Regions from separate parts of the Coprobacillus sp. AF33-1AC genome, predicted to be linked through region 3. Evidence: riboswitches for the same ligand, from Rfam matches in the RefSeq annotation. Region 3 holds a riboswitch; each other region holds the start of a gene.
What was found. A riboswitch is a leader RNA that binds a small molecule or an ion and turns the genes downstream of it on or off. The one in region 3 is predicted to bind cyclic di-GMP.
Positions count from the first base shown of each region.

Region 1 (7,947 bases), on a different contig from region 3:
GTAGATAAGTACCAAAAAGCAGAACGGGATTTATTGTATTATATGATGTTGGATAAAAAATATGCAGCAATGTATGAAGCAAAGGCAGGATTTATGTTTGATCATATTAATCGAATTATTGCTTCTTACATTATTGATTATTATCGGCAACATCAATTTATGCAAATTGCTGACTTAATCAGTAGTATTGATGATGATCAAATTGTGCAAACTATTATTGATATTGCTTCTTTAAATTTACCTAGAGAAAGTAATAATCAGGCAATTGAAGATTATATATTAATGATTAAAGAAAGAGCAAAGATAGAAAGAAAAGAAGAATTAACAAGATCATTAGTGGAGACTTATGATCCTAAACAAAAAGCACAAATTTTGGCTGAAATTATAGCTTTAACAGAAAAGGAGTAGTATATGGCAAAGAAAAAAGTACAAGCAGTATCATTTGATGATTTAGAAAAAATTGTTTTATCAGAAGCAAAAAAGAATAGCAATGTTTTAACTCAAGAACAAATTGATGAGTATTTATCTACATATGATTTAAGTGATGAAATGGCTGAGCAACTTATAGAGTTTATAGGAAATCAAAATATTCAAATATCTGATGATGGATTAGATGCTTTAGATGTTGATGATTCAACATTACTGTCAGATGTTCCAGATATTACTGATGATGACTTAGCTGTTGATGATATCAAAGATGATGAGCCTGATTTAGATTTTGATGGTGATTTTGATATGATGACTGGAGATACGCTTCATATGTATCAAGTTGCTGATGAAGATAAAGAAAGCGAACATACACAACTTGGAAGTAATGTCAAAATTAATGATCCAGTTAAAATGTATTTAAAAGAAATCGGACGTGTAGAATTACTTTCACATGATCAAGAAATTGATCTTGCTAAACGTATTTTAGATGGTGATGAAGAAGCAAAAAAAGAACTTGCTGCAGCTAACTTAAGATTAGTTGTATCGATTGCAAAAAGATATGTTGGACGTGGAATGTTATTTTTGGATTTAATTCAAGAAGGAAATATGGGATTGATTAAAGCTGTTGAAAAATTTGATTATACTAAAGGGTTTAAATTTTCAACATATGCAACTTGGTGGATTAGACAGGCAATTACGCGTGCAATTGCAGACCAAGCTCGTACAATTCGTATTCCAGTACATATGGTTGAAACAATTAATAAATTAACTCGTATCCAAAGACAATTAATTCAGGAGTTAGGACGTGAGCCTACAGCAGAAGAAATTGCAGAAAAAATGGATGGTTTAACACCTGAAAAAGTACGTGAAATTCAAAAAATATCTTTAGAACCTGTATCATTAGAAACACCTATTGGGGAAGAAGATGATTCTCATTTAGGAGATTTCATTGAAGATGAAGGCGCTATGTCGCCTGATGATTATGCGGCTAATGAATTATTGAAAGATGAGTTAAATGAAGTATTATTAGAATTGACTGATCGTGAAGAAAAAGTTTTACGCTTAAGATTTGGATTAGATGATGGACGCACACGTACATTAGAAGAAGTAGGTAAAGAATTTAATGTTACTCGTGAACGTATTCGTCAAATTGAAGCTAAAGCGTTACGCAAATTAAAACACCCATCTCGTTCTAAAAGATTAAAAGATTTCTTAGATCGTTAATGATGAAATTATCTAAAAGATTACAGCTTATAGCTGATATGATTAGTCAATATAAACAAGGAAGTAAGATTGCTGATATAGGGACCGATCATGCTTATTTACCATGTTATTTGGTTGAAAATAATATAGTAAGTCATAGTTACGCATGTGATGTAGCACAAGGACCCTATGAATCATCACTTTCAACTATTAAACAATGTGGTATGCAAACGCAAGTTACTGCACTGTTAGGAAATGGATTAGAGCCTATTCTTGATAAAAAAGTAGATATGATAAGTATTGCAGGAATGGGATCTTATCTTATTGTTGATATTTTAAATCAACATCTTGATTATCTTAATCAAGTCAATGTTTTATTTTTACAGCCCAATGCGAATGCTGATTATTTAAGAAAGTATTTGTTTAGTCATAATTTTGGTATGATTGATGAAAAATTAATTAAAGATGGACATCATACTTATGAAGTTATGGTTGTACGAAAACTACAAAGAAAAGATATTTATTATAATGAGTTAGATGAAGAATTTGGTCCAATTTTAAGAAGAGAACAAACATCGTTATTTAAAGAAAAATGGAACAATCAGTATTGTACTTATAAAAATATTGTTAAAGATTTACCAAACAATCATCCTAGAACGAAAGAGTTAAATCATAAAATAGAAATGATAGAGGAAGTTTTAAATGAAAGCAAATAAGATAATGGAATATTTAGAAGGCTACTTTCCTTTATCCTTACAAATGGATTTTGATAGATGCGGATTACAAATAGGAAATAAACAAACAGAAGTGAACAAGGTATATATTGCCCTAAACGCAGATAATGAAACATTACAACACTGTATTGATGAACAATGTCAAATGCTCATTACTCACCATCCATTTTTACTAGAAGAATTAGTTAATATAGACTTGGAAAATCATCAAGGAAAATTTATAGAAAATGCAATAAAAAATAATATTGTTGTTTATAGTTTGCATACTTGTCTAGATCGAGGAAAAAATCATATTTCGATGAATGATTGGCTAATTAATCAATTACCAGTTGAAAATGTACAATGTTATGATCGTCATGAAATTGGTAAAAAGGCAATTTTAAAAGAACCTATGAAGGCGAAAGATTTTGTAGACTATATTAAAGATGTATATCATTTATCATATGTAAGATGTTCAAATAATGAAGATAAAATGATTCAAAGTATTGCTATATGTGGCGGAAGTGCAGCAGATGATTTAGAAGTCCTTGCTGGAGAGGTTGATTGTTTTATTACTGGTGATAGTAAGTATCGCCACGCTAAGTATGCTATTGATCATGATATATTTTTGATTGATGCAAACCATCATTTAGAGGTTATTTTTGAAGAAGAATTGGCTAAATTACTAAAAGAATTACCTCTTGAAGTAGATGTTCATCATAGTTTAGATTATTTTAAATATAAATAGAGACTGCTAATTAGTTTCTATTTTTTTGTTTGATATATTATTGTATATATTTTATAATACATGTAGGTAAATATTGGCAAAACTATTGAAAAATAGTGACGCAAAGCTACAGAGCTGAACCATAGAGAAGCTGGCTGAGTTGCATTTATTGTAAGTCGGTTTTCTATGGTTTTTTATTTGGAGGAAAGGTTATGTTTAAGAAGTTTATAATTTGTGTTGTGGTAATGACGATGATAGTACCACTTTTTCAATTACAAGTAAGGGCTAATGATAGTATGTCATTGCCAGTACAGTTTTTCGATTATGATGCAGATGGACTGTTTTACGAGTATGCACTTTATAATGGGATGGATACATTTGGGTTAGGAACTTCAAATAATGAAGATGTTACAAAAGGTTTAGTTGAAAAGACGCTAGGTAAAGATGGAAATCCTGTTTATAAAAGAAGTGCCATTGAAAGTGCAGCAAGCACAATTCATGAGAATCTTATAAATTTAAAAGATGATCAAAATTTAAATAAATATGATATTTTTAAAAAATTTTCCAATTATTCGAATGCGAGTGGTTCTGTACATACTAGTCTTTCTGGTAGTGATACAAAACCATTTTATAAAAATTGGAAACTTGAAAATATAGATGGATCTGGTGATGGAGAATATTTACATTCTGGTAATGGAGTCGTATGGCAACAGGAAACGGATGGTGTTCTTAATTATGGTGTCAATGATCATTTGATTAAGGAAATTAACGTAGTTCCTAATACGGAATATAAATTTCATTATTGGATAACAGAAAAAGCAGGCGCAAGTAATGAATTGAAATACCGTGTATTAGATAAAAATGGTAAGGTTTTACTTGATAATAATCCTATTGATACAGTATTTAAATCTTCAACAGATACTATTACGATAGATATTTATCGAGTTGGTCAAACAAAGGATGTCCTTAAATTTTCTAATGTGTACTTAATTAGAGATGATAACACATTTACAGAAAATTATTTAGGTAATATCGAATCATCTTCAACAAGTAATTTCATTGATAAAGGATGGAAATCTCAATTATATAATCAAGCATCTAAAGAGAATGGAAAAATAGTAGATGGTAAAAATTATTGGCAACAAAAGGGTGATGGTATTATTTGTTTAAATGATTCTGCTATCTGTTTTGATACTGATATACCAACGAATCAATATATAAAATTTAATTATTGGTTAGATGAACAAAGTAACAATGGTAGTTTATCAATTGATATATTAGATGAAAATAATCATCTATTAGTAAGTAAAGAAGTAGATAAAAACGGAGGATGGCAAACATTTTTATTAGATATTCCTTCGGGACAAGGTAATATTAAAGTAAGAATTAATGGTCAAGGTGTATCTCCAAGAATGGCTGCACTATCAGTCACTCCAATGGGACAAGTTCTTCCATTAGGACAATATCAAGAAACATTAAATAAATATAACAATAATCAATTAAATGTTATCGATGATTGTAAAACATGTATGGACTATGCTTTTTTACGATTAACAAATTTCTACAATACTCATTTTTATTTGAATAAAATAGATACAACTTATTCAAAAATGATTTTAAATAAGACAGTTAATAATGGTAGAGAAGAGTATCTATTTGATTCATCAAAGCCTATTACCTACAAAAATGGTGAGTTCTATAATGATGGAAATGGTATTTTAGAGAGTGGCTTTTTCCCACTTGATTATCTATCAAATAGTGAAAAACATAGTGATGGGCAAGTTGACCACAATTTTCATTTTGGTATGAAAGTAGATGGTGAATTCATTTATAAACAAAGTTCAAAACAGTTTTTTGAATTTACAGGAGATGATGATGTTTATGTCTTTATAAATGGTCATCTTGTTGCTGATTTAGGTGGAGCACATAAAGCTGCCAATACAATAGTTAACATTGAAGATTTTGCTAAAGAACAGGGTATAAAAAATGGTGAAAAGTGTCATCTACAATTTTTCTATTTAGAAAGGCATACTACAGCGAGTAACTGCAAAATCCAGACCAATTTAAATATAGGAAAACGTGTTGAATATAAATTTGAAAGTGGTACACCAAACATGACACTTCCTAATAGCATATATGAATATGTTCCTATAGATGAAAAAGAATACTATTATGGACAACAAGTAAGTATCGATTTACAAAATAGAAAATTCAAAGATATTCGTGATGATACAAATAAAGGAGTATGGCGTTTTATTGGATGGGATCATAATAGCAAAATTATGTCAAATGATGCATTGCAATTTGTTGGTAAATGGGTTTTTATATCAGATGAAGAGTTACAAAAACAAATTCAAATTGTTTCAGATACTCATTCAAATCAAAATAAAAAAACGCAAATCAATACAGGTGATCAAACTCAAATAGTTCTATATTGTATTATTGCTGTTATAGCGTTATTGGGAATTGTTATCATTATAAAAAAAGCACATAAATAAAAAGTATTGAAATTATTTCAATACTTTTTTAAATAAGTGAATGTTTTTTCATTGTATTATATATACCATTATCAGCAATATCTTCGCAAATTTCATCAGCAATATCTTTTAATCCTTGCTTTGCATTGCCAACAGCTACACCATGATGAACAAATTGTAACATATCTATATCGTTCAATCCATCACCAAAAGCATAGGTGTTGTTGATGTCTATCTTTAAGTGATTAATAACTGCTTGAATTGCACTTGCTTTGTTAACACCAGCAACAGATAGTTCACCACTGTCCTCTCCAAATGAAGGTACTGTACAATGAATGACTTGAAAAGCATCATCGAAGTTCTCTTTTATTGTTGAAAAAGGAATATTTGGATTTTCAAGAAAACATATTTTATTAACATCACTTCGATACATTGAATAGCCTTCTTTTAATGAATTAATAAAATGGCTTGGTTTTTCTTTTTTCATTTTTTTGGCATTTTCATCATTTTCTAAATCGCCATAAGTAATATATTCAAGACGTGGGATAAGATGTTTACTAGCAAATAATCCACCATTACTTTCTAAATAATAGTCATAATGATTTTCTTCAAAAAAATCAACCACTCTTTTTACATCAGCATCACTGACTTTATTATGATATAGCATTTTATCACCGATTAAAACAAAACCACCACCTGCGCCAATGATACCATCAAATCTAATATCTAAAATGTGATCAAAAATTTCTGGTAAACTTCTTCCGGTACATAAAAAGCATAAATTGCCTTTTTTACGCGTTTCTTGTATTGCTTTGATTGTTGATGCAGGAACATATTCTTGGGAAGGTCTTACATCTACTAAGGTTCCATCAACATCGAAAAAGATAATATTTTTTTTCATAGTTACCTCCTGATCGTATTATAGCAAACCTTTGTTTTGTAACTATAGATTTTCAGTATTTGTAATTCTTTATTATTAAGAGTAGAATAGGCACATGGAGGTGGAAAAAGATGAAAGTAAAAATAACGGATTTAATACATGGCTCTGTTGGAAAATCAATTTTTTATTTTTCAATTCCTTTATTAATTGGAAATTTATTTCAACAACTTTATAATACAGTGGATTCTTATGTTGTAGGGAATTACGTTGGAAAACAAGCGTTAGCTGCTGTAGGTGCAGCTTCTCCTGTTATCAATATGTTGATTGGTTTTTTTATGGGATTAGCTACAGGTGCTGGTGTTGTTATTGCACAATATTATGGCGCAAATGATCAAGAAAAATTAAGTAAAGCAGTCCATAGTGCAACTTGTTTAACAATAGTTATGTCTATTTTTTTAACTGTTATTGGTGTTATTGCTACAAATCCATTATTACATGCTATTCGTATTCCTAGTGATGTTTTTCATCAATCATCTCAGTATTTAACAATCTATTTTGGAGGGATTGCTTTTACTTTGATTTATAATATGGGTGCAGGAATATTGAGGGCTATTGGTGATTCCAAAAGACCTTTATATTTTTTGATTATAGCTTCTATTATAAATGTTATTTTAGATTTTCTTTTTGTTAAAACATTTAAAATGGGTGTATGTGGTGCTGGTTATGCAACGTTAGTAGCTCAAGCAATAAGTAGTATCATGGTCTGTTACATACTATTTACAACTTCTCAAAGTTATCGAATTAGAATTAAAGATATTCATTTTCATTTTCCAATATTAAAAAAGATTATTCTTATAGGATTACCAACTGGACTTCAACAAAGTGTTGTTTCTTTATCTAATGTTGTTGTTCAATCTTATGTTAATGATTTTGGTTCTAGTGTTGTAGCTGGTTATTCGGCAAGTGTTAGAATTGATGGTTTTGTCAACCTACCACTTCAAAGTTTCAATATGGCTATTACAACTTTTGTAGGACAAAATATAGGTGCTAAACAGTATAATAGAGTAAAAAAAGGAGCGCGTACAACCATGATTATGGCTACATCTGTTATTGCAACTATTTCGCTTGTTTTATTCTTCTTTGGTGAAAGTATTATTGCTGTATTCAATGGTGAGGCAGATGTTATCCAAGCAGGTAGAACCATGCAATTAGCCTTTGTACCATTTTATATTTTACTTCCTATTAACCAAGTTTACGCAGGTGTACTGAGAGGGGCAGGAAAATCCTCTATACCAATGTATATTATGATTTTTAATTTTGTTATTTTAAGACAGATTTATTTGGCTATTATTACTCAGTTTAAAGCAGAAGTCTTTTATGTCTTTATGGGATGGCCTCTTACATGGATCACATGTGCAATTATGACAATGATTTATTATCGTCATGCAAAATGGCTGCCAGAGTAACTGGCAGCCATTAGTCTAATATACGCTGTTTATCAATTATTGGCTTTTGATA
Region 1 covers NZ_QRQB01000008.1:25,335-33,281, forward strand. Annotated here, with positions in the region: gene dnaG (DNA primase) at 1-408, shown strand, start outside; gene rpoD (RNA polymerase sigma factor RpoD) at 412-1,653, shown strand; gene DWZ53_RS04425 (class I SAM-dependent methyltransferase) at 1,656-2,348, shown strand; gene DWZ53_RS04430 (Nif3-like dinuclear metal center hexameric protein) at 2,335-3,093, shown strand; cyclic di-GMP riboswitch class I at 3,159-3,240, shown strand; gene DWZ53_RS04435 (fibro-slime domain-containing protein) at 3,285-5,570, shown strand; gene DWZ53_RS04440 (Cof-type HAD-IIB family hydrolase) at 5,599-6,450, opposite strand; gene DWZ53_RS04445 (MATE family efflux transporter) at 6,561-7,895, shown strand; gene DWZ53_RS04450 (4-hydroxy-3-methylbut-2-enyl diphosphate reductase) at 7,906-7,947, opposite strand, start outside.
Region 1: another riboswitch for cyclic di-GMP. It lies ahead of DWZ53_RS04435 (fibro-slime domain-containing protein); the one in region 3 lies ahead of DWZ53_RS09605 (SHIRT domain-containing protein).

Region 2 (7,947 bases), on a different contig from region 3:
TGTGTTGTTTTTTCATCGTAATGATATGTATCTACGATTTCATGTACTGCTTTTCTTATATCACTATCTTCATCATAGGCTAATTGATAAAGATTGTCTAATTGATTAAAGAAGTTATCTGATAATTCTATTGGTTTACCAATATGAATCATCTTATTAGGTGTCGTTTGCATACCTTCTTCTTTCATCAACATTTCTTCATATAACTTTTCTCCAGGTCTTAACCCGATAAACTTAATTTCAATATCGACATCAGGTTCTAACCCTGATAATTTAATTAAGTTTCTAGCCATGTCTAAGATTTTAACTGGTTTACCCATATCTAAGACAAAGATTTCACCACCATGTCCGTACGCTCCTGCTTGTAATACTAAAGATACGGCTTCAGGAATGGTCATGAAATAACGAATAATATCAGGATGGGTAATAGTAATTGGTCCTCCATTTTTAATTTGTTTTTTAAATAATGGAATGACTGATCCATTAGATCCTAATACATTTCCAAAACGAACAGCTACAAATTCTGTTTTTGATTTTTTGTCAAATGATTGAACAATCATTTCACATAGTCTTTTTGATGCTCCCATGATATTCGTTGGATTGACTGCCTTATCAGTAGAAATCAAAATAAATCTTTTTACTCCATAATGATCTGCTGCTTTGGCTACATTTAAAGTACCAAAGACATTATTTTTAATCGCTTCATGAGGTGCATCTTCCATTAAAGGAACATGTTTATGAGCAGCTGCATGATAAACAATATCAGGACGATAATAAGCAAATAAATCTCTAATTTTATTAGCGTCTCTTACTGAAGCTATCATTGTTTCTAAATGAAGTTCAGGATATTTTCTTTGTAACTCCAATTGAATATCATAAGCATTGTTTTCATAGATATCGACAATAATCAGTTGTTTAGGTTCACTCTTAGCTATTTGACGACATAATTCACTACCGATTGAACCGCCACCACCAGTAACCATGACAACTTTATCTTTTACATAGCCCATAATTTCTTCAAGATTGACTTTGATTGGATCTCTACCTAATAAATCTTGTACTTCTACATCTTTTAGTTTTTCTAAAATGATTTCATCATTTAAGAACTGATACATACCTGGTAATTTCTTTAGTTTACATCGGGTTTCTTTACAGATGTTAAGGACTTCTGAAACTTGCTTATCATCAATTGATGGTAAAGCAACATAGATTTCATCAATTTTATATTCAATTGCTTTTTTTACAATATCATAACGATCCCCTACGATAGGAATATTATGAATTCTTCGATTATGTTTTGTATGATCATCATCAATAAAACAAACCACTTGTTTATTAATTTTAGGAGTAACCAGTGTTTCCCTTAAAATCTTTTCACCAGCACTACCAGCACCCACAATCATAACTCGTTTACAGTTTTCATCACTTCTTCCAAACAAACCATGTCTTCCAGCATATAATCTTAAAAAACGATAACCAAATCGTGATCCTCCAATTAATAGTAACAGTATTAATAAATAAAGAAACATAGTACTAATTGGTGGATTTAAATTAAGAATAATGCATAAAGCACAATAAATAATTGAACTCATCATCGCTGAGATGATGACATTTAATAATTCATTGACAGAAGCATAACGCCATAAGCTCACATATAGCTTCATATGGGTAAAAAAAACTAAGCTCAATACTAATAAAATACTTAACACTAAATAAGTATTTTTTAAAAAGCTTAATTCAATCTGACCATTGTAGGCTATAAATGATGATAGGAAAAATGATATGATAATACTTATTGTATCAAATGCGATTAAACATACTCTTCTTAAAAGCAACTGACTTTTCTCCTTGGTCATTATTTACCCTCCCCTTATAAATAACAATTGACGTAATGTTCATTTATAATCATGCCTATTATATCTATATATGATAAATAAACAAGTATTATGTCATAATTTGGTATATTCTACAAAAATAAGCCTATCAAAAGATAGACTAACAAATGCAACTGGCTGTCATACATCTTCGTGCTTAGACCCTCTAGCTTTGCGTGTACTATCTTTCAATAGACTTGCCTATCTTTTTGTATACAAAAGTATATACTAATCTATGCAAGTTATCAACTTTAAAATGGATAAATATGTTGATTTTTGCTTACTTTTATATAATAATGTAACATGACGTAATTATTCATTTATAAGTAATATATATATAAAAGGAGTCCTATAATGACAGAAAATCAAGAAATTCAAAATGAAGACATTGAAATAAATTTAGGTGAACTGTTTGAAGTATTAAAAAGTCACTTACATATTATCATTATCTCTACATTAGTATGTGCCATTTTAGTTGGGGTCTTTACTATTTTCTTTGTTGAAAAGAAATATTCTTCTTCAGCAAGAATATTCCCTAAACCTCAAGTTAATGAAGGGGTTGTTGATTATTCACAAATCACATCTAACAATTTAATGACTAATAACTATGTAGCTTTATTAAATGGAAACAGTATTCAAAGTAAAGTCGCTCAAGAATTAAAAGTCGATACTGGTGTCGTTTCATCAGCCCTTGCAGTTTCTAATGAATCAGATACGCAAATCATTTCTATTTCAGCTACAACGAATGATCCTCAATTATCTAAAAAGATCGTTGATACAACAGTCAGTGTTTTTACTCAAGAAGTTAAAGATACATTAAATATTAATAACATTACGACTGTTGATGAAGCAAAACTTCAAACAACACCTGTATCACCAAGTTTAACTAAAAACTTAGTGATTGGTGGTTTAGTTGGTTTAATTGTAAGTATTGGTATTATCTTTATCCGTTTTATGTTAGATAATCGTATTCATACTAAGGAAGACGCTGAAAATTATTTAGGTATTCCTAATCTTGGTGTTATTCCTTACTTCGAGGATAAATAATGGCTTTTATCGATATCCATGGTCATTATGCCTGGCAAATAGATGATGGGATGCCTTCATTAGAAGATGCCAAGATTGCTTTAGAAAAAGCAAAAGAAAATCGTATCTCAACAATCGTAGCGACACCCCATGTTGTTCCAGGTAACCAAAATGAAGAAGACCTTAAACAAATCAAAAAAAGAATTGAAGACTTAAAGTTATTGGCACAAAACTATGGTATAGAAGTTTTAGCTGGATGTGAATTATTTTTAAATCATGATTATCTAGAAGCGCTAGAAAATGATTTATATATTCTTATTGAAAATACTGATTATTTATTAGTTGAATTCGATGTCAGAAATGAATTAGGGAATGAAAATGAAGTAGAAGATTATTTATATGAAATTCAGTTAAAAGGCTATACACCGATTATTGCTCATGTAGAAAGATACTTTAAAGATGAATTAGATTTAGAAAGAATAGAAGATTTCATTGATTGTGGTTATGTTATCCAAGTCAATGCGACAAGCTTTCTAGGTTATCATGGTAAACATGCGCAAAAGTTTGCTTATCAATTACTTGATGCAGGATGTATACATGTTATCGCTAGTGATACTCATCGCTGTGATGGTCATCGTAGTCCTTGTTTACAACAAGTCTTTAATTTATTAGTGAAGAAATATAATTATGAAACAATTCATACATTAATGTATGAAAATCCTCTTCATATTATTAATAATGAAGAAGTAGAACCAATTGAAGTAAAACAGTCTTTATTTAAAAAACTATTTAAAAGGAGATAACAATGGCAAGAGTGAATAAAAGAAGAACATTAAATATTCTTGATAAACAAAGAAAACATAGTCAATTTGACTATGCTGAAATCTTTCGTCATATTCGTACAAATATAGAGTTTTCTACTGTTGATCGAGATATTCAATCTATATGTATTACTTCTACTCAATCAGGAGAAGCAAAAACAACATTATCTATTAATTTAGCTTATATCTTTGCGACAAAGTATAATAAGGTTTTATTAATTGATACTGATTTAAGAAAAAATACTATACATAAGTATATGGGATTATCTAATAAACAAGGTTTAACTGATGCTTTAGCTGATTTTAGACAAAAACATATGATTAATTATGAATACTTCCAAACGGTACAACATCCATCATTTATTGGTGAATTAACAGTATTAACTGGTGGTATTCATGTTCCTAATCCTTCAGAATTATTAGGATCTCATACTTTTAAAGATTATATTAATGAAGTTAAAAAATATTTTGATTTTATCATTATTGACTGTGCTCCTGTAGGAATGATTTCTGATGCTATTCCTGTAGGAAATGCTGTAGATGGAACTATTTTTGCTGTTTCTAGCCAAGATACCAACAAAAAAGATGCTGCCAACTGCATCAAACAATTACAAAGAAATAATGTTAATGTTCTAGGTAGTGTGCTTACTAAAGCAAAAACTTCATCTGGAAATCATTACTACTATTACTAAAATGAAAAAATCACTTTTTCCTATTAGTGTTCTGGTCTTAGTTGCAATTATTCTTGGTTTAATTGGTTATGACAGACATGTCACTAACAATAACGCTAAAAAATATCAAACAACAAAAACTGAACAAACAGCAAAAACAGAAACAAAAAAAGATGAAACACCAAAACAAAGAATCTATTGTATTGGCGATAGCTTAACAATCGGTAATGATTTTGCTAGTTATCCCCTCACTTTAGAATCATTGAGTAATAGTCAAGTTATTAAAATAGGTGGTAATCAAGATACTTCATTAGATTTAGCTATCCGTGTAGGACGTATTAAAATCTATGTTAATAATATCACTATTCCTCAAGGTAAAACCCCTGTTGATGTTCCTTTATATGATGAACAAAATCAACCTTTAGATGTTTTAAAAAGTACAGGTACTAACTTTAGCGATGTCACGATTAATGGTATTAAAGGTACATTAAGTTATGACGCTAATCGTAATATGCATACTTTTACAAGAAATGAAGCTGGTAAAGAAACGCCACTTAATCAATTAACTCAAGTAGAGAGTGATGTTCCTGATTTTAATGAAAATGATATTGTTGTCCTCTTTAGTGGTACATACGATAATCAAAATAACTTAGATATCTATCGTACCATTACTTACCAAAGGGCCATTATTAACCAAATTAAGACCCAAAAATATATCGTCGTCTCTTTAACTTCAAGACGTCAAAACGCCTCTGTAAGAGACCAAAACAACATGTTAAAAGAAGAACATAAAGATCACTTCTTAGAATATCGTGCTTATTTATTAGATCATGGACTTGCTGACGCTAACATTACACCTACAGCCCAAGATCAACAAGACTTAAATAATAACTATATTCCATCAAGTCTCTTAAAAGATGATAAGTTAAATGGTAATGATGCATTTAATACTTTACTAGCAAAACAAGTCAACCAAAAAATGATTGATTTACAATATATCAAAGCTCAAAATTAATTATAAAATCATATATTTATATAAAGAGAAGCTATTTGTAAAGCTTCTCTTTTTTCTTTTATCTCATTTGTAATAATATAGTAAAGAAACATAAAATAGTTTATAATATGAAAAGAAAGGATGACTGCAATGAAGGCTATACCAATAGGAATATCTAATTATAGAGAATTAAGAGAAAATGATTATTACTTTGTAGACAAATCTTTAATGCTACAAGACTTTTTAAAAAATAAAAGTAAAGTGACGTTAATTACTAGACCTAGAAGATTTGGTAAGACGATTAATATGTCCATGATGAACGAATTCTTCGATATAACGAAAGATTCTAAAGAATTATTTATTGATACTAAAATCATGGATACCCCTTATGCAAATGAAATGAATCAATATCCTACGATCTTTATTTCTTTTGCAGATGCCAAAAGAGATAAAGATACTATTGTTTCAACCATTAAGACACAAATACAAAATCAATGGGACAAACATAGTTATGTATTTGAAAATTTACAAGGATTTAAAAAAGCAAAATATGATCATCTATATGACGTATTAGTTCAATATGATAATGATTTAACAGGTATCAACGATGCTCTTTCATTTTTAATGGAACGATTGGAAGATTACTATGGTAAAAAGGTTATGGTCTTTATAGATGAATACGATACACCTTTTATAGAAGCTCATGTAAATGGATTTTATGATGAAATAAAAGGCGGACTATCTGGTTTGCTTCATAACTCACTTAAAACTTCTGACAGTCTAAAATATGCCATGCTTACTGGAATTCAAAGAGTGGCTAAAGAAAATATCTTTAGCGATTTGAATAATCTGGTTGTTTATACTGTGCTAGATAAACCTTACAGTCAATATTTTGGTTTTGACAGTCATGAAACAAAGACCTTACTGGAATACTATCATTTACAGTTAAATGATCATGTCAAAGAAATGTATGATGGCTATCATATTGGAAATAACGATATCTATAATCCCTGGTCTATTTTAAATTATGCCAGTGCAAAAGAACTTGTGCCCTACTGGGTTAATACCAGTGCTAATACAATGATTAAACAAGCACTATTGCATGCTAATGATGGTTTTAAAAGAGAGTATAATCACCTCATCATCAACAGTCAGTTAGAAACGACTGTGACGATGCAAACAAGTTTTTATGAAGTAGCGGATAATGCGACGCTATGGGGATTGTTTGTTAATGCTGGATATTTAACAATCAATAAAGTCATAGATCTCATGGACAATTATTACAGCATTCAAATACCTAACAAAGAAGTCCAAACAGAATTTAGAAGTCTGACAGAATATTACCTATCTTTAAATGAAGGACAATTAACGAGACTGAGCCGTTATCTCACTCATGAACAACAGGAAAACTTTATTAACGAGTATCAAAACATTTTAATGTTACCATCCTATCATGATTTAACTAATGAAAATAGTTATCATATGATGATGTTAGGTATGTGTGTCTGTTTATCAAATCGATATGATATCCTTTCAAACAGAGAAACTGGTAAAGGAAGATGTGATATTATTCTAAAGGCAAAAGATGAAAAACGTACATCATTTGTTTTGGAGTTTAAATACTTAAAAGAAAAGAAAGATAACATACATGATGAGTTAAACAAACTTGCATGTAAAGCTATTCAACAAATCAAAAATAATCGATATGATGAAGGACTAAAAGGAAAAGTAATTTATGTTGCTTTGGCACATCATGGTAAAGATGTCATCATGAAATGGCAAGAAAAAAACTAGCAATCTGCTAGTTTTTCTTTTTAATGCTCCAATAAATAAGTGTTATTGCAGAAAATAAAAATAGTATCATAAAAATAATAATCGGTTGATAGTCGCCTGTTTTAATATGCGTTGTATCTTTAATTTCATTTTCAATAACAAACTGGTTATGAGTTTGTTTAACATGACTTATATAATTACGATTTACATTAATTTCTTTAACCGACCAATTTTTTGTACTATCTAAATGATTCCATGTATAAGACCAATTAGACGTAGCATCTAACTTAACTGTTTGTACTAGCTTTTTATTAGCGTATAAGCCTACTTTAATAGCTTGTGGTCTTAAATGCTCTTTGTTGTTATGATCTTTCCAAATTTTTAAAACAGTATAATCTTGATATTGTTTTCTTTTTTGAATCGTCATTTTAGGATGAAGATCATATTGATAAACAAATTGTTGATCATAGACATGAGGCATCACGATTAATGCTGGTTCAATAGATACATCTAGGTCATTCCCTCGATAACGTCCTTGTATTAAGTAAATTCCATCATCTAAGTCTTTAAAAACAGCTTTTCCATGATTATCTGCCTTAATTAATTGGTTTTCTTTTAAAGCATGCTTATCAATATATTGTTTTAATGATCTTGTCTTTTCTTTAAGTACATCTTGATGTTCAATATCACTTAAATCCAGATGACTATCTTGATAGTCATCTAAAAGTGTAATTTTACCTAAGTTTTTGATATCATAACTTGCAATTTTATATAATAAAACATCTATA
Region 2 covers NZ_QRQB01000003.1:22,822-30,768, forward strand. Annotated here, with positions in the region: gene DWZ53_RS01985 (nucleoside-diphosphate sugar epimerase/dehydratase) at 1-1,856, opposite strand, end outside; cyclic di-GMP riboswitch class I at 2,001-2,086, opposite strand; gene DWZ53_RS01990 (YveK family protein) at 2,229-2,921, shown strand; gene DWZ53_RS01995 (tyrosine-protein phosphatase) at 2,921-3,703, shown strand; gene DWZ53_RS02000 (CpsD/CapB family tyrosine-protein kinase) at 3,706-4,413, shown strand; gene DWZ53_RS02005 (hypothetical protein) at 4,361-5,407, shown strand; gene DWZ53_RS02010 (AAA family ATPase) at 5,537-7,180, shown strand; gene DWZ53_RS02015 (Cna B-type domain-containing protein) at 7,188-7,947, opposite strand, start outside.
Region 2: another riboswitch for cyclic di-GMP. It lies ahead of DWZ53_RS01985 (nucleoside-diphosphate sugar epimerase/dehydratase); the one in region 3 lies ahead of DWZ53_RS09605 (SHIRT domain-containing protein).

Region 3 (7,947 bases):
CGTTCAGATTATGGTATGATCGTTAATGGTGATCATGTTCATATGTATGGTTTATTCGATGAACACTTTAACAAAAATGACGTATTATGGAATGGTGAATATGGAGCAACATATTTCTTACAAAACGAAAAATGTTATGACCCAATTTCACAAGAAGCTTGGATGTCACATGAAGGTTTAGTCAATGGATATTCAGCATATAAAGTTTCAAATAAAGTTAAACATCACTATGCTGTAGGTATGGGTATTTATAACGTATTTATTTATACTGGTCCTACTTATGATTCATCTGAAGTACAAATTCAATTAGATAACCCTATTGAAGTACCAAATACTGAAGATGTATTAATTGAAAACGCATGTACACAAACATTCGCTAAAGATGATGGTGTATTACAAAAATTCAACCATATCATCAATGATGTTGGTGAAAGTGTAAGTAGTGGTATTGATAAAGCTACTGGTACAAAAGGTGAAGGTTGGGCACGTAAACATATCTTAAATTATAGAAATGGTATTTGTAATCGTGGTACAAACTATAACAAGATTCAAGAAACAGGATTAAATCCTTATAATGAAAAAGGTGATGTAGATATCACTGAATTAGTTGGAGCATATGAAGATTGTGATGATAAGTTAGATTTAGGTAAAATTTATACTAAAGAAACATTTGATCCATATGAAAAAATCATGGATGAAATTCAACCAATCTATAAAAACTTCAAACAAGAACAAGAAGGTGGAAAATATATCCCACATCGTTTAACTCAAAAAGAAGTAAGTGAAAAAGCTAATGAAATCAGAGATACTTATGCAGCGTTAGCTATTGCTGATGCAGATTATACTGATTTAGATAAAGCTTTAGCTGAAGCTAAAATCATTAGAAAATCCACTGACTATAAAGGTCAATATTATACAAAAGATAGTAAAAAAGCATTTGATGAAGCTTACAAAGTTGCAAAAGCTTTAGCTGATGCTCGTGATGATGGAGATATCTTAACAGCTCCAGACCAAGATAAATTAACTAAAGCAACTAAAGATTTAGTTAATGCAATGGATGAATTAGTCATTGATGATGCTGATTTAACTCCATTAAAGAAAGCATTAGATCGTGCTGATAAGATTATTGCTGGAAATAATTATAAAAATAATAAATATGTTCCAGCTACTAAAGAATTCTTTGATTACTATTATGGATTAGGTAAAGATTTATATGATCAAAGAGCTGATTTAGATAAACGTAGTCAAGCATTAATTGAAGCAAGAGCTGCTAACGTTAATGCTGGTATTGATCAATTATTATTATTGCCTGCTAATACTGGGGACTTAGAAAAACTAATTAAATATGCAGAAGAAAATATTCGTGATGGTGAATATTTCCAAAATGAATATTATATTAATGTAGCTAAATTCTTAGATTACTTAAATAAAGCAAGAATGGTTATCAAAGATGCTAACATTAATGATCAAGCTACTATTGATGAAACATATCAAGATTTATATGACGCTATTATTAGTTTAAAATTAAAACCAGCTGATTATGAAAGATTAAATCAATTAAGACAAGAAGCGTTAGATATCGTAGCAAGCGATAACTACAAAAATGATCGTTATACATTAAAGACAGTTACATTCTTTAATGATGAACATCAAGTTGCTAAATTATTCAGCAATGATTATATGATTCCAGATCAAAAAGTGGTTGATGAAGAAGCAGATAAATTAGATTATGCAATCAAACAATTAAGATTAATAGATGATGGAAATACAGATCCAACAGATCCAACAGATCCAACAGATCCAACAGATCCATCAAAACCATCAGATCCAAGTAATCCATCTACTCCTTCAAAACCAACAAATACAAGCAATACAAACAAAAATAATCAATCAGGAAACAAACAAACAACTACTAAAAAATCAAATGCATTAAGTAAAGTTCTTACTGGTGATAATCAACAAATCTTAGGATATGTATTATTTGCTGGTGTAGCATTCGTTGCATTTGTCGTATTAAAGAGAAAGAAAGCTCATTAATATGAATAAAAGAAAATTTATTAAAAGAACAGCTGTCGCACTAATAAGTGCGATGTTGTTCTTTACTCCTGATTGTATTGCTGTTAAAGCAGAAGAATATGTTAATCCATATAATTCATGGAAAACGTAAGCAGTAAGTTATCCACAAAAAGGACAACTTGTTCCTGCCGGTCCAATTGAAATTAAATGGAATGCATTAGAAAATACTGATGTAAAAAAATATGAAGTTTATTTAGATGGTAGTTTACAAAATGTTCAAATTGAACAAAATGGAAAACAATTAAGTTGTAGTGTTTATTCTACAAAAGTAGAAAAACATCAAGTTAAAATTTTAGCAGTATTAGACAATGATACGAAAGTATCTACAAGTATTAGAAATTTCTTTGTATCAAAAAAGGGTTTAGGTTTCTATTCAGAAAATAATGGAGCAAGTAATTCTTTGTCTTATTCACAAAACTTAGGATTATCTTGGTATTATAACTGGGGAACACAACCATTTGATGAAACAAATGTAGCTAATCATGATTTAGACTATGTACCAATGATTTATAACAATAGTGCTAATATCAAAAATACATTAGCTAATTTAAAAGCAAAAGGATATAGTACAGTTTTAAGTTTTAATGAACCAGATTATGTTAATGAATCAAATATTAAAGCAGACGTAGCTGCATCATATAACAAAGATTTCCATGATAGTGGTTTAAGAATTGGTTCACCGGCTACAATGGGTAGTACAACTGATGCTAATTGTTGGTTTGAAAACTATTGGGGAGCAATATCTGTCAAAGATGATTTTATTACGATTCATACATATCCAGGCTATATTGGGTTGGATAATGATAATACAGGATTTACACCAGAAAAAGCGGCGGATAGTTTTGTAACTTATCTTACTAATGTATATGAAAAATATACTAAACCAATCTGGATTACCGAACATGCTGCTTCTGCCAATGATGCTAACTGGCATCCATATGACGGAAAGCAAAGTGAACATAATCAAGCAGTTCAAGAATATATGGCTATTTTGATGAAAAAATTAAATAACTTAGATTTTGTTGAAAGATATGCTTGGTTTACTTTTGATAGTACAAGTTTTAATGGATCATCTAGTGCTCTTTTCTATAACAAAGCAGATATATCTAATGGAATTGATGAGTCAAGACTTGGTAAATTAACAACACTAGGAGAAATTTATCGTAATAATGGTAACCCAACTGGTTATACAGTAGCAAAAATAGATGGATCAGATATTATGACTGTTGCTGATGAATATGTAGATGACTATGTTAATGTTACAGTTCATCCTAATGCTGCTAGTCAACAAGTTCAAAAAGTCAAACTAGGAGATAAATTAGGACAATTAGCTGATCCTAGTGAAAGAGAAGGTTATACATTTAAAGGTTGGTATAAAGATCAAGATGGTAATGATGCATTTGATATTAATGAATCCATTGATTATGATATTGATATTTATGCTAAATATGTAAAATTAGTAACTGTTGATATCAATGGTGATAAAAAAATTGTTGAAGAAGGAACAACTATTGATAAACCAAATGATGCATTTAAAGAAGGATTTAAATTTAAAGGTTGGTATGTTGATGAAGATCATACTCAAGAATTTGACTTCAGCAAACCAATTACAAGTGATACAAAAATTTATCCATATTTTGTTTCAGTGCATACTGTAACAATGAATGGACAAACTATTGAAGTAGAAGATGGACAAAAGGTTGCACAACCAACAGATCCAACAAAAGAAGGATATGTATTTAAAGGTTGGTACACTGATACATCTTATACAACTCCATTCGATTTCGATGCTCCAATAACAAGTTCAGTTACTGTTTATCCTCATTTTGTACGTTTATGTACAGTAATAATTGATGGACAAGAACAAGTTGTTGAAGCTGGAACAACAATTAGCCAACCAACAGATCCTACAAAAGAAGGATATGTCTTTGATGGATGGTACACAGATGGACAATTCAAAAATAAATTTGATTTTACTAAAACTATTACATCAGATATTCATTTATATCCTCATTTCTTAAAAGTTTGTACTGTAACAATTAATGGTCAAACGCAAACTGTAGTAGAAGGAAATACAATTAATAAGCCAGCTGATCCAACAAAAGATGGATATATCTTTGATGGATGGTACACTGACGAACAATACACTCAAAAATTTGATTTTACACAAGGTGTAAAAAATAATGTTGAGTTATATGCACATTTCTTGAAAATCTACACAGTAACCATTAATAGGCAACAACAAACTGTTACAGAAGGATCAAAACTAGCTAAACCTGCAGATCCAACAAAAGAAGGATTCGTATTTAAAGGTTGGTATAGTGATGTAAATTATCAAAATGCTTTTGATTTTAATCAACCAGTTAATGGTGATGTAACACTTTATGCATTATTTGTTGAAGCTGATTCTTCAAATAATGGTAGTGGTAATCAACAAACATCAAATAATAATGGTTCATCAAATAGTAATCAATCAAATACTACAACTACTAAAAAAGCATCTAAAGCTAAAAAAGCTACTAAAAAATCTGTTAAAACAGGTGATGATACAATGATGATGACTTATGTATTTGGATTATTTGGCGCTATTTTAGGACTTACATTATTAAAAAGAAAATATGAATAAAATATAGATAAGGAGGAAAGTATGGAATTATTAGAACGTATGAGAGAAATCAGCGGAGGTTTATATATATCTGATTTATGTGGTAATTTCTATATGACAAATAATCAAGTAAATGAATTAAAACAAATTGATTCTAATGATTATTCTATTCATGAATGGAATGATGCGGCGCAATATATTAGTGGATCAAATATTTGTTTTCAAGATATTAATGACGCTAAATCTTTTATATGTACTCTTTTCTCTTTAAATAAAAAATTTTATTAAAATAATCTAAAGGTGTCTAGTCGACACCTTTTTTGTTACAACAAATGAAACATGTTACACGATAAAGCGTTTTCATTCTTTCTTTTACAAATAAAGTATATTATATAAATGTAATTTATTTGGCAAAACTATTGAAAAATAGTGACGCAAAGCTACAGGGCTTAACCGTAAGGAATGCTGGCTGAGTTGCATAGAGCGATGAAGCGGATGACTACGGTTTTTTTATTGAGGAGGAGAAAAGAAAAATGAAAAGAGGAAAGAAAACATTACCTTATGCATTAGTATTATCAATGGCATTTTCAATGGTGCCTGCTCCTGTTTATGCTAGTGAAAATGATATAATGAATTTACCTGTACAATTATATGATTTTGATGCTGATGGGTTATTTTATGAGTATGCATTAGGATTAGGAATGGATACGCTAGGTTTAAAAGAATCAAATAATGGAGAAGTTACTCAAGGATTAGTAGAGTCAGTACTAGGGAAAGATGGTAATCCGGTATATAAGAAAAACTCGATTGTTTCAGCTGCTGCTACTATTCAAAGAAACGTTAAAGATGATGCAAATTTAAGAAAGTTTGCTATATATAACACTTTAGTTAGTAAAATGCAATCAAGTGGGTCTACGTATTCTGATATTTTAAATAAAAAAGATGATCATTATTTTTATGATAGCTGGCATATGGATTCAAGCAAAAATGTTAAGACAGAGGATGGACTCATTTATGAAGGTAGTAAGGATTTAGTCTGGCAACATGAAGGCGATGGAGTCATTAATAAAGGGTTTAATGATCATTTAACAAATATAGTCAATGTTGAAAAGAATACAGATTATAATTTTGGTTATTGGCGTACAAATGAAAATATCAAGTATCAAATTAAGACATTAGATGGACAAGTTCTATTGGATAATAATGCAACACAATTTAATACTGGTAATCATGACCAAGTTATTATTGATATTTATAGAGATGATGATGGAAAAGATGATTTAAAGTTTTCTATTGCTAAATTAACAAATACTAAAACAAACATAACATCAGAAAATTATTTGGGAGAAGGTGGTAAAACATTTATCTCTGAAAATTGGAAATCTGCTAATTATGATCAATATACTAAAGCGGGTGGTCAGCTATACAATGGTAAAGTTTATTTTCAACAAGTAGGTGATGGTGTAGGATGTTTAACCGATGCTTCTATTACATACCAAACAGATATTTTGCCTAATCAAAACATTATATTAAGTTATTGGCTAGGTGATAATGGGTTTAAAGCAGATGGAATGAGTATTGATATTTTAGATGATAATGGAATTTTGACTACAGTAAATTTAGAGGATATAAGTGGTAGTCATGAACAAAATATATCCGTTCCTCAGGGTACTGGAACAATCAAACTAAGAATTAATGGTAAAGCAGGATCAAGAATCGCAGCGCTAAGTGTTCATCCTGAAAACAGCCTTTCATTACCATTGGGTGATTATGATGAAACAGAAACAAAATATAATCAAGGACAATTAAATAGTGTAGATGATTGTCTTACATGTATGGATTATGCCTATTTAAGATTAAAGAATTTCTTTAATCAAGATTTCAGTTTAAATAAAAAAGCTGATAAATATAATCAAATGGTTTTAAAAAATACAGGAAGTGGAAACCAAGCTCAATATACATTTGATGCTGGGATAAAAACTAAATATGATGGAAATAAGTTCTATAATGATGATAGCGGAAATGAATCCCATGGTTTCTTCCCATTAGATTATTTGGACGGTGAAAAATTTAGTGATAATAATGTAACTGATCCACAAAATCATAATTATAATTTTGGAATGAAAGTACAGGGAGACTTTATTTATAAAAAAGGAGCTAATCAGTATTTTAATTTCAGAGGTGACGATGATGTTTATGTTTTCATTAATGGAAAGTTGGCAGCTGATTTAGGGGGAGCTCATTACTCATCAGATATTGAATTAAACGTAGATGAGTTTGCTCAAGCGAATGGTATTTTAAATGGACAAAAATGTGAATTTTCATTATTCTACTTAGAGCGTCATACTTCAGCGAGCAACTGTTATATTAGTACTAATTTAAATATTGGTAAGCATGCTGAATATAAATTTAAAAGTGGTACAGAAGGTGTCGAGTTACCTGAAGCACTTAAAGAATTGGTACCAGTTGATGAAGATGAATACTATAAAGATGATATAGTAGCTAATAGTGAGTATAATAAGAAGTATGATGAATATACAGATGAAGATAACGATGGTGTTTGGAAATTTCAATCATGGGATAATGAATCACAAATTATCCAGAATGATAGTATTACATTTACAGGAACATGGAATTTTATACCAAATCAATATAAAGTAAGCTATGAATTTGAAAGTGGAACAAAAGGAAAAGAGTTACCAGAAGCAGTAAAAGATTTAAAACCAACTGATACAAACAAATATCTAAATCAATCAGAAATCACTGCAAAGGTACCTACACTAACAAAAGTAGAAGATACTGACTTAGATGGTACATGGGTATTTAAAGGATATAATGGTGAAGGAAAAGCAACTGTAAATAAAGCTAATGTTACATTTACAGGAACATGGGAATTTATTCCTAATGTTTACCACGCAGAGTATGAATTTAAAAGTGGAACAGAAGGGAAAAACTTACCAGAGGCCATTAATCAATATTTACCAACAGATAACGAAGATTACGTGAAGGGTGCACATGTTGATGCAAAGGAACCATCAAGCAATGTCTATGAAGAAAATGGGGAGACATGGCAATTTATTTCATGGGATAAACAAAGTGATACCATTAGTAATGGAAATGTGAAATTCGTTGGAATATGGCAGTTAGTTAGCGTTGGACATAAAGCTAACTATACATTTATAAGTGGAACAGAAGGAAAAGAATTACCAAAAGCGATTAATTCTTACTTGCCAACAGATAATACACTTTATAAAAATGGAAGTATT
Region 3 covers NZ_QRQB01000028.1:14,453-22,399, reverse strand. Annotated here, with positions in the region: gene DWZ53_RS09620 (fibronectin type III domain-containing protein) at 1-2,037, shown strand, start outside; gene DWZ53_RS11455 (hypothetical protein) at 2,039-2,167, shown strand; gene DWZ53_RS11450 (InlB B-repeat-containing protein) at 2,213-4,702, shown strand; gene DWZ53_RS09610 (hypothetical protein) at 4,724-4,969, shown strand; cyclic di-GMP riboswitch class I at 5,081-5,163, shown strand; gene DWZ53_RS09605 (SHIRT domain-containing protein) at 5,215-7,947, shown strand, end outside.

Region 4 (7,947 bases), on a different contig from region 3:
CAGATAATGTTTATTTGATTGATTGGGCTCAATATTGTAAAGGACATAATGATTGGTTTGAAAAAGATCAAACTCATCCTAATAAACTTGGGGGAACTGAACAATTCTTAAATTGTATTAAAGAAAGTATTATTAAAGCATATCAAAAAGATAAAATTAAACTCACTAAAAAATCATAAGAGGTTTCAAATAACCTCTTATTTTATATAATGAGATAGAGGTAACAATATGAATTACGAATTAGAAGTTGTTGATACAAAAGAATATGAAAGTGCTAAAATATATCATCTTTATTTACCGCATTATCATTATATGAAACAACACTTTCATCATAATGTAGAATTAGTCTATTTAATACAAGGAAGCTTTATGGGTTATATAAATGGTAAGGCTTATCATGTGTGTGAAAATGAACTCTTTTTAGTCAATACAAATGAAATTCATTACTTTGAGATGCTGGAAGATTGTCAAATGATCACAATCCTTATCTCTTATGATGCTTTAAAACAATATGAACCTCAAATAGATAACTATTATTTTGATATTCACTTATCTTTAGATAGACAACAAGAATTAAAAGAAATAATTCAGACTATGGATCAATATCGTAAAAGTCAAGATCACTATAAATATCTTAAAGTTATTGAATACTTACATCGTATTTATTATCTATTATTAACTGATTATAAAATAAAAAGAACAACCCCTTTATTAACTAATACGCATCGTATTCAAAATATCTTAGAATACATCGAATTACATTACGGGCAATCATTAAGTATTTCATTATTAGCCCAAGAATTTCATCATTCACCTAACTATTTATGTCGTTATTTTAAAAAGATGTGTGGCATGACTGTTTTACAATATATTAAAACGGTTCAACTTAATCATGCTTATATTGATGTGTGTAGCACAGATTTATCTATTGCGACTATTAGTCATCGTCATGGTTTTGTTGACAGTAAATCATTTATCAAAGCTTTTAAACAAAAATATGGAAAAACACCGGGAACTTATCGAAAGGATAATAAATGCCTATAAGATAGGTCCTTTTTGGGTATAAAAGATAAAATAAAAAGATAAAATGTTAGATGAAAGAGGTGGAATATGAAAACATGGTGGAAAGAGAGCGTTATTTATCAAATTTATCCTAAAAGCTTCTATGATAGTAATGGGGATGGAATTGGTGATTTAAAAGGAATTATATTAAAGTTAGATTATTTAAAAGAATTAGGAATAGATATTATTTGGTTATCACCTGTCTATGCTTCACCACAAGTTGATAATGGTTATGATATTAGTGATTATCAGGCAATCTCTAAAGAATATGGAACAATGGAAGATTTTGATTGTTTATTAAAAGAAGCACATCAAAGAGGAATCAAGGTTGTGATGGATTTAGTTGTTAATCATACCTCCAATCAACATCCTTGGTTTATTGAAAGCAGAAAAAGCAAAGATAATCCTTATCGTGATTACTATATTTGGAAAGAAGGCAAGAATCATCAAGCACCTAATAACTGGGAATCAGTCTTTTCCGGTTCTTCGTGGCAATACGATAAGCAAACGGATATGTATTACTTGCATCTTTATTCTGATAAACAACCGGATTTAAATTGGGAAAATGAAGATGTAAGAAATGATATTTATAAGATGATGAGATGGTGGTTAGATAAAGGTATTGATGGTTTTAGAATGGATGTCATTAATAAATTAAGTAAAGTACAAACATTCCAAGATGTTTTTCCACAAACTAAAAAATATATGAGACCATCAAAATATGTCAGTAATGGACCAAGAATTCATGAATTCTTAAAAGAGATGAATCAAAAAGCATTATCTCATTATGATGTCATGACAGTTGGGGAAATTACTTCGTGTACTATTGAACAAGCTAAACAATATACAGGAGAAAATGAGCATGAATTAAGCATGTTATTTCAATTTGAACATACTGATGTTGATGCGGGTCCTTATGGTAAATGGACACCGGTTCCTTTAGATTTAGTAAAACTAAAGAAGATTCTTACAAAATGGCAATATGGTTTACAAGAAGAAGGATGGAATAGTTTATTTTGGGATAATCATGATCAACCTAGAGTCTTATCAAGATTTGGTAATTTAGATTATATGCAAGACTCAGCTAAAATGTTAGCTACGACTTTACACTTTTTAAAAGGGACACCTTATATTTATCAAGGTGAAGAAATAGGCATGACAAATTATCCTTTTACCTCTTTAGATGAAGTCAGAGATGTTGAAGTATTCAATGCTTACCAAGATTTAGTTAAAGATAAAAAAGCATTAACGCATGAACAAATGATGAAAGGAATCTGTGCAAGTAGTCGTGATAACGCAAGAACACCAATGCAATGGAATAATGAAAACAATGCTGGTTTTACAACCGGTAATCCCTGGATCAATGTTAATCCAAACTATAAAACCATTAATGTTCACCAACAATTATTAGATCCTAATTCTATCTTTCATTATTATCAAAAATTAATTCAGTTAAGACATCAAATGCCAATCATTGTTTATGGTACATATGAATTATTAGAAGAAAATCATCCTGATTTATATATTTATACCAGAACATATCAAGATGAAAAATTATTAGTTATTAATAATTTTTCTAGTCATGAATATGACTATGAATTAAAAGAATTTAGGTATAGTCAGTTATTAATTTCTAATGATCAATGTGATAAAATACACGATATTTTACATATCAAACCTTATGGCTGTTACGCCTTGTTACAAAAGATGTAACATATCTCTTAAAAATTGTTTATTTTTTAAAACATATCATTATATTTAAAGTTGTAATAGATAGGCAAAACTATTGAAAAATAGTGACGCAAAGCTATAGGGGCTTTAAACTGCCAGCCAGCTGCACTCAGTTCATTTGATTGCATTTGGCTTTTATTTTACATAAATGATGGAAGAGGATATCTATGAAGAAAAGATGTAAATTTATATTATGCTTCATGGTTTGTTTAAGCATGTTAATGGGTATGTTACCTACAACAGCTTATGCAGATAATTCAGCAGTTGTGATTTCATCTGCGCAATTACTAGAAAATAACGGATCAGTATATGGAAATGGTATCCTTACTGGTACAACAGATAATGGTACTGAAGAAATGGATGATAAATGTTAGAATAGAGCTGATGATACTAATCGAGGGTATGATAACTCGAATGCAAATGATATTGTTCGTTCATTTGATGTCATTACTTATAATATTAATACAGGAGTAAATAACTTAGGTGGAAAAGCACATAAAATAGGATTTATTGTTGAGATACCTAATGATCAAGCTCTAGATGTAACTTCAATTAATGGAGAACTTATTTCAGAAAAAGAAGAAAATGATAAAAAATATATAATTTTCAATGGGATGTAGAAGCTAACCAATCTGCAGGATCTATTGAACATGGTTTTATAATAAATGTTGGTAACAAGCATCAAGGAGATGTTATTGAACCAAAGGTTACAGTTTACGTTGATGATGAAGCTAACAGTAAAACTGTAGCAATGCAACCAGTTACTGTTACCTCAGCCCCAATGTATAATATTGTATTAAAAAAAGGAAATTTCCAAAATACGTTTAATATTTATGATTTTGGAGCAAAAGACAAAACAGCCTATAAAGAAAATGCAGCAGCTTATAAAGATAGTGATTACAAAGTTACTGGTTTTAGACAAGTTTTTGGTTTTGCTTTAGAAATTAAAAAGCCGGGAAATGGAATCAAAGGTGTTGAATTACCAGATCCTAGTCAATATTTTACTTTTGATATCAATTTATCAGATTATAAGGTAAATGGAGAATCAGCTAATGATACGGGATTTGTACCTCTTTTATATTATTGTGGAGCTAATAACGCAGGTGGAGCGCAAGTTAATGGCATCCCATTTACAGATAGTAGTGCGTCAGGTAAAACACCTCAACCAGAAAAATATTGTGATAATAGTGGGGAATATACAATAACTCAAGAAGGATCAACTTTACATGTTAAAGTAAAAAATTATAGTGTAGATTATAAAAAATTTCCTCAAAAAGATGCATATGGAAATATTTCTTATTGGGATGGAAAACAAGTAGAAATGATGAAAGATGGATTTTTTTCATCATACCAATTCCAAGTAGTTTATCCTTATAAAAATGCAAATGGGGATACTTTAATGAGTCAATTTGGTGTAGACCAAATTAGTGCTAATGCATCTGTAACAGTAAATAATATGCACGCAGTATCAGAAACAAATACTACATCTGATCAAGAAACAATCCCATTATATAACAGTGATGGTACTTTATATGAAAATACAGATAATAAAGCAAGTGAAACATTCACAAAAAATAATAAAGGGACACGTGACCATGCTATTATTTATTCAAATAGAGATTCAGCAAATTGGAATAATGGTTATACTGATGGTTCAGGAAATAAAGATGATGATATTGCAACTGTAGGAGCTAAAGATCTTGCATTTACGGCTACTTATAGTCAAACTAATGTAGGTGAAGCAGACGAATCAAGTCAAGTGCCATTAGGAATTGAACAAATGGTACTCTTTGATCGAAATGCCATAGAATTAAAAAAAGATATGAATGTTAACTTATCGAATAAGGAAGGCTATGAAGCTGAATATTTATATCTACATCATAAAGATGGACAAGGTTTAACTGCAGAATCAATGCGTAGTGCACAGTTAAGTGATTTTAATATAACAGATGATTCAACCGATTGCGATGGTGTTGTTGTTCGTTATCGTGGATGCTATACAAATAAAGAAAGTACAAATTTAAATCAAATGACAAGATTCTTCTGTAATGTTAAACCTAATTATGACTTGTCAGATCATGTTTATATGATTACTGCTGTAACGAATACATGGGATGCAAGAGATTTAACAGATGAAGAAAAAGCACAAATATTAGCTGATACACATAAAACAAGTATTAATAACATTACAAGAGCAGAATATAGTAAATGGATAAAAGATCATCCAGAAGTTAACTTATTTGATCATGCACACACACAAGCGGCAATAGATCATAGAGATTACTATACTGTTCCTGAATATGTTAATAAAAAGTATAATCCAGATTCAACAACACATAAGTTTAGTAGGAATAGTGCTGATGCTTTATATTTAGTTCCTTATACAGTATCTATTCAAAAGAAAGTAGCACAAAAAGAAAACGATAAAATTAAAACAAGTTATAATGTAAGTAAAAAAGAAAGATACGTTGATTATGTTGTTGCAAGCCAAATTACTTTTGCGAATAATGGTAACACCAGATAAGGATGCAAAAACAACAGTTTATTATACAGATACTTTACCTAAAGGTCTTACTTACGTTGATAGTACATTGTATTTAGGCGGAACTTATAAGTCAAAAGATAAAGATAAAGGTACAGTAACTGGAGGAACAAAAAATTGAGCCAACGGAAGTTACAAAAAATGAAAACGGGACAACAACATTAAAATGGGAAGTTCCTAATGTTTCATTAAGCGAAACTCAATTACCTCAAATTCATTATTCATGTAAAATTGGTGATGATGAAAATCCAGAAAATGATGTTAATGATCAAGTTGCATTAAAGAATAATATTGGAATTCAAACAACTGAAGATCAAAGAGAACTTACATCAGCTAATGATAATATTGCTTCTACTTCAATTACAGTTGTAAAAGATAAAGAATATTATTTAACAAAAAGTGGAAAACAAACACTAGAATTAAATGATACAGCTTATTTCGATTTAACAATTACAAATAATAGTTCAAGTAATCAAGAAAATTTATTTGTTGTCGATACAATGCCACAAGATGGTATTAATGGAACTGTGATGAAAGGACAATATAAAATTTCTAAAGTCACAATTAACAAAAAACTATTAAAAAATGATAATGATTTTAAACTTTATTATACAAGCGACAGTGAATATAAAGGGAAAAAAGCTGGTGAAATTACCAAAGATGATTTAAATAAAACAGATACTGAAGGCAATAAAGTTTGGAAAGAAGCTACACAAACAGATGAAGGTGAAGATGTAAAATTTACAGGAACTGGACTTATTGGTTCATGGCCAGCAGCAATTGTTTATGTTGATGATAATTTGAAAAAAGACACGATTGCAAAGATAAAACTTGAATATAATGCAAAGGTTGCTGAAGGTGATAAGCTATCTAATAGTTTATCAGCACCAGGAAATGAAGGTAGTACGTTAAATGATGAAACACAAGTTAAGATTTATAAACGTACATTAGAAGGAACTGTTTGGGTTGATAAAGACAAAGATGGTAAGTTGGGTACATCTGATGATGAAACACTATTTAAAGGTGCAAAAGTTACATTATTAAAGAAAGATGCAGATGGCAATTATGTACCATTTGATGCCTATGAAGAAATAACAGTTGATAAAGGTGGTAAAGTTACAACAGTAAAACATCCTACAACAGTAAATACTGATGAAAATGGTCATTATAAATTTGAAGGATTACCTGAAGGTGAATTCAAAGTTATCTTTGAATCAGGTGATAATAGTATTGAAGACTATAATGTAACTGATTTTGATCAAGGTAACAAAGAACAAAGTTCTAAAGTAGATACAGGTCATGTTGATAAAAACGGACGTAAATTACAATCAGGAACAATTACAGAAATTACAATGCCATCTATAAAAGAGATGGAATCACAAGGTAAAACAACTTATAATTTACCAGATCAAAACTTAGGTTTAATTGAACAAAAAGTAGATGTCCCTGTATCAAAAACATGGGATGATGCTGATAACCAAGATGGTATGAGATCAGATAGCATTACTGTTCGTTTATATGCAGATGGTGTACAAACTGATAAAACAGAAGTGTTGTCATCAGCAAATGAATGGAAAGCAAAATTTACAGATTTACCTCAATATAAAGACGATGAAGGTAATGAAATAAAATATACAGTTGAAGAAGAAAAGGTTCCAGAAGGATATACTGCATCAATTAGTGGTGATGCAAAAAATGGATACAATATTACTAATACACATCAAACACAAACTGTAGATATTCCTGTAACAAAAGTATGGAATGATGACAATAACCGTGATGGATTACGTTCAAATGAAGTTATTGTTGAATTACTTGCTGATGGTAAAGAAACAGGAAAACAAGTTAAGTTAAATGACGCTAATAACTGGTCATCAACATTTACAAAATTACCTGTAAAACATGCAGGAAAAGCAATTGAATATACTTTAAAAGAAGTTCAAGTTCCTGATGGTTATCAATCTGTTATTACTGGATCTGCAACTGCTGGTTTTGTAATAACAAATACACACAATCCAGAAAAAGTAAGTATTGAAGGTCAAAAGACATGGCAAGATAAAGACAACCAAGATGGTATACGACCAGAAAAAATTACTGTAAAAGTCATGAATGGTGATGAAGTTGTAACAACTCAAGAAGTAACAAGTAAAAATAATTGGAAATATACATTTGATGGATTAGATAAGTATAAAGACGGTCAAGTTATTATTTATACAATCAGTGAAGATGCAGTAGAAGGCTATACACCAAGTTATGATGGCTGTAACATCACTAATACTCATGAAGTAGCAACAACATCTGTTAAAGTCACAAAAGCATGGGATGATCATGATGACCAAGATGGAAAACGTCCTGATAGTGTCGTTGTTCACTTATATGCAAATGGTGAAAAAACAGATCAAACAGTAGAATTATCGAATGATAATAATTGGATGGCAGTATTTGATAACTTAGACAAATTTAAAGATGGACAAGTTATTCAATATACTGTAGAAGAAGAAAAAGTGAATAGCTATAAGGCAACTGTTACAGGTGATCAAGATCAAGGATTTGTTATTACAAATACATATCAAAAAGATTCAACCCCTGTAGCAGATCAACCTCATAGCGAT
Region 4 covers NZ_QRQB01000002.1:100,025-107,971, reverse strand. Annotated here, with positions in the region: gene DWZ53_RS01755 (acyltransferase family protein) at 1-179, shown strand, start outside; gene DWZ53_RS01750 (AraC family transcriptional regulator) at 229-1,044, shown strand; gene DWZ53_RS01745 (alpha-glucosidase) at 1,111-2,775, shown strand; cyclic di-GMP riboswitch class I at 2,829-2,904, shown strand; gene DWZ53_RS01740 (hypothetical protein) at 2,961-3,167, shown strand; gene DWZ53_RS01735 (hypothetical protein) at 3,545-5,317, shown strand; gene DWZ53_RS01730 (hypothetical protein) at 5,301-5,456, shown strand; gene DWZ53_RS01725 (Cna B-type domain-containing protein) at 5,836-7,947, shown strand, end outside.
Region 4: another riboswitch for cyclic di-GMP. It lies ahead of DWZ53_RS01740 (hypothetical protein); the one in region 3 lies ahead of DWZ53_RS09605 (SHIRT domain-containing protein).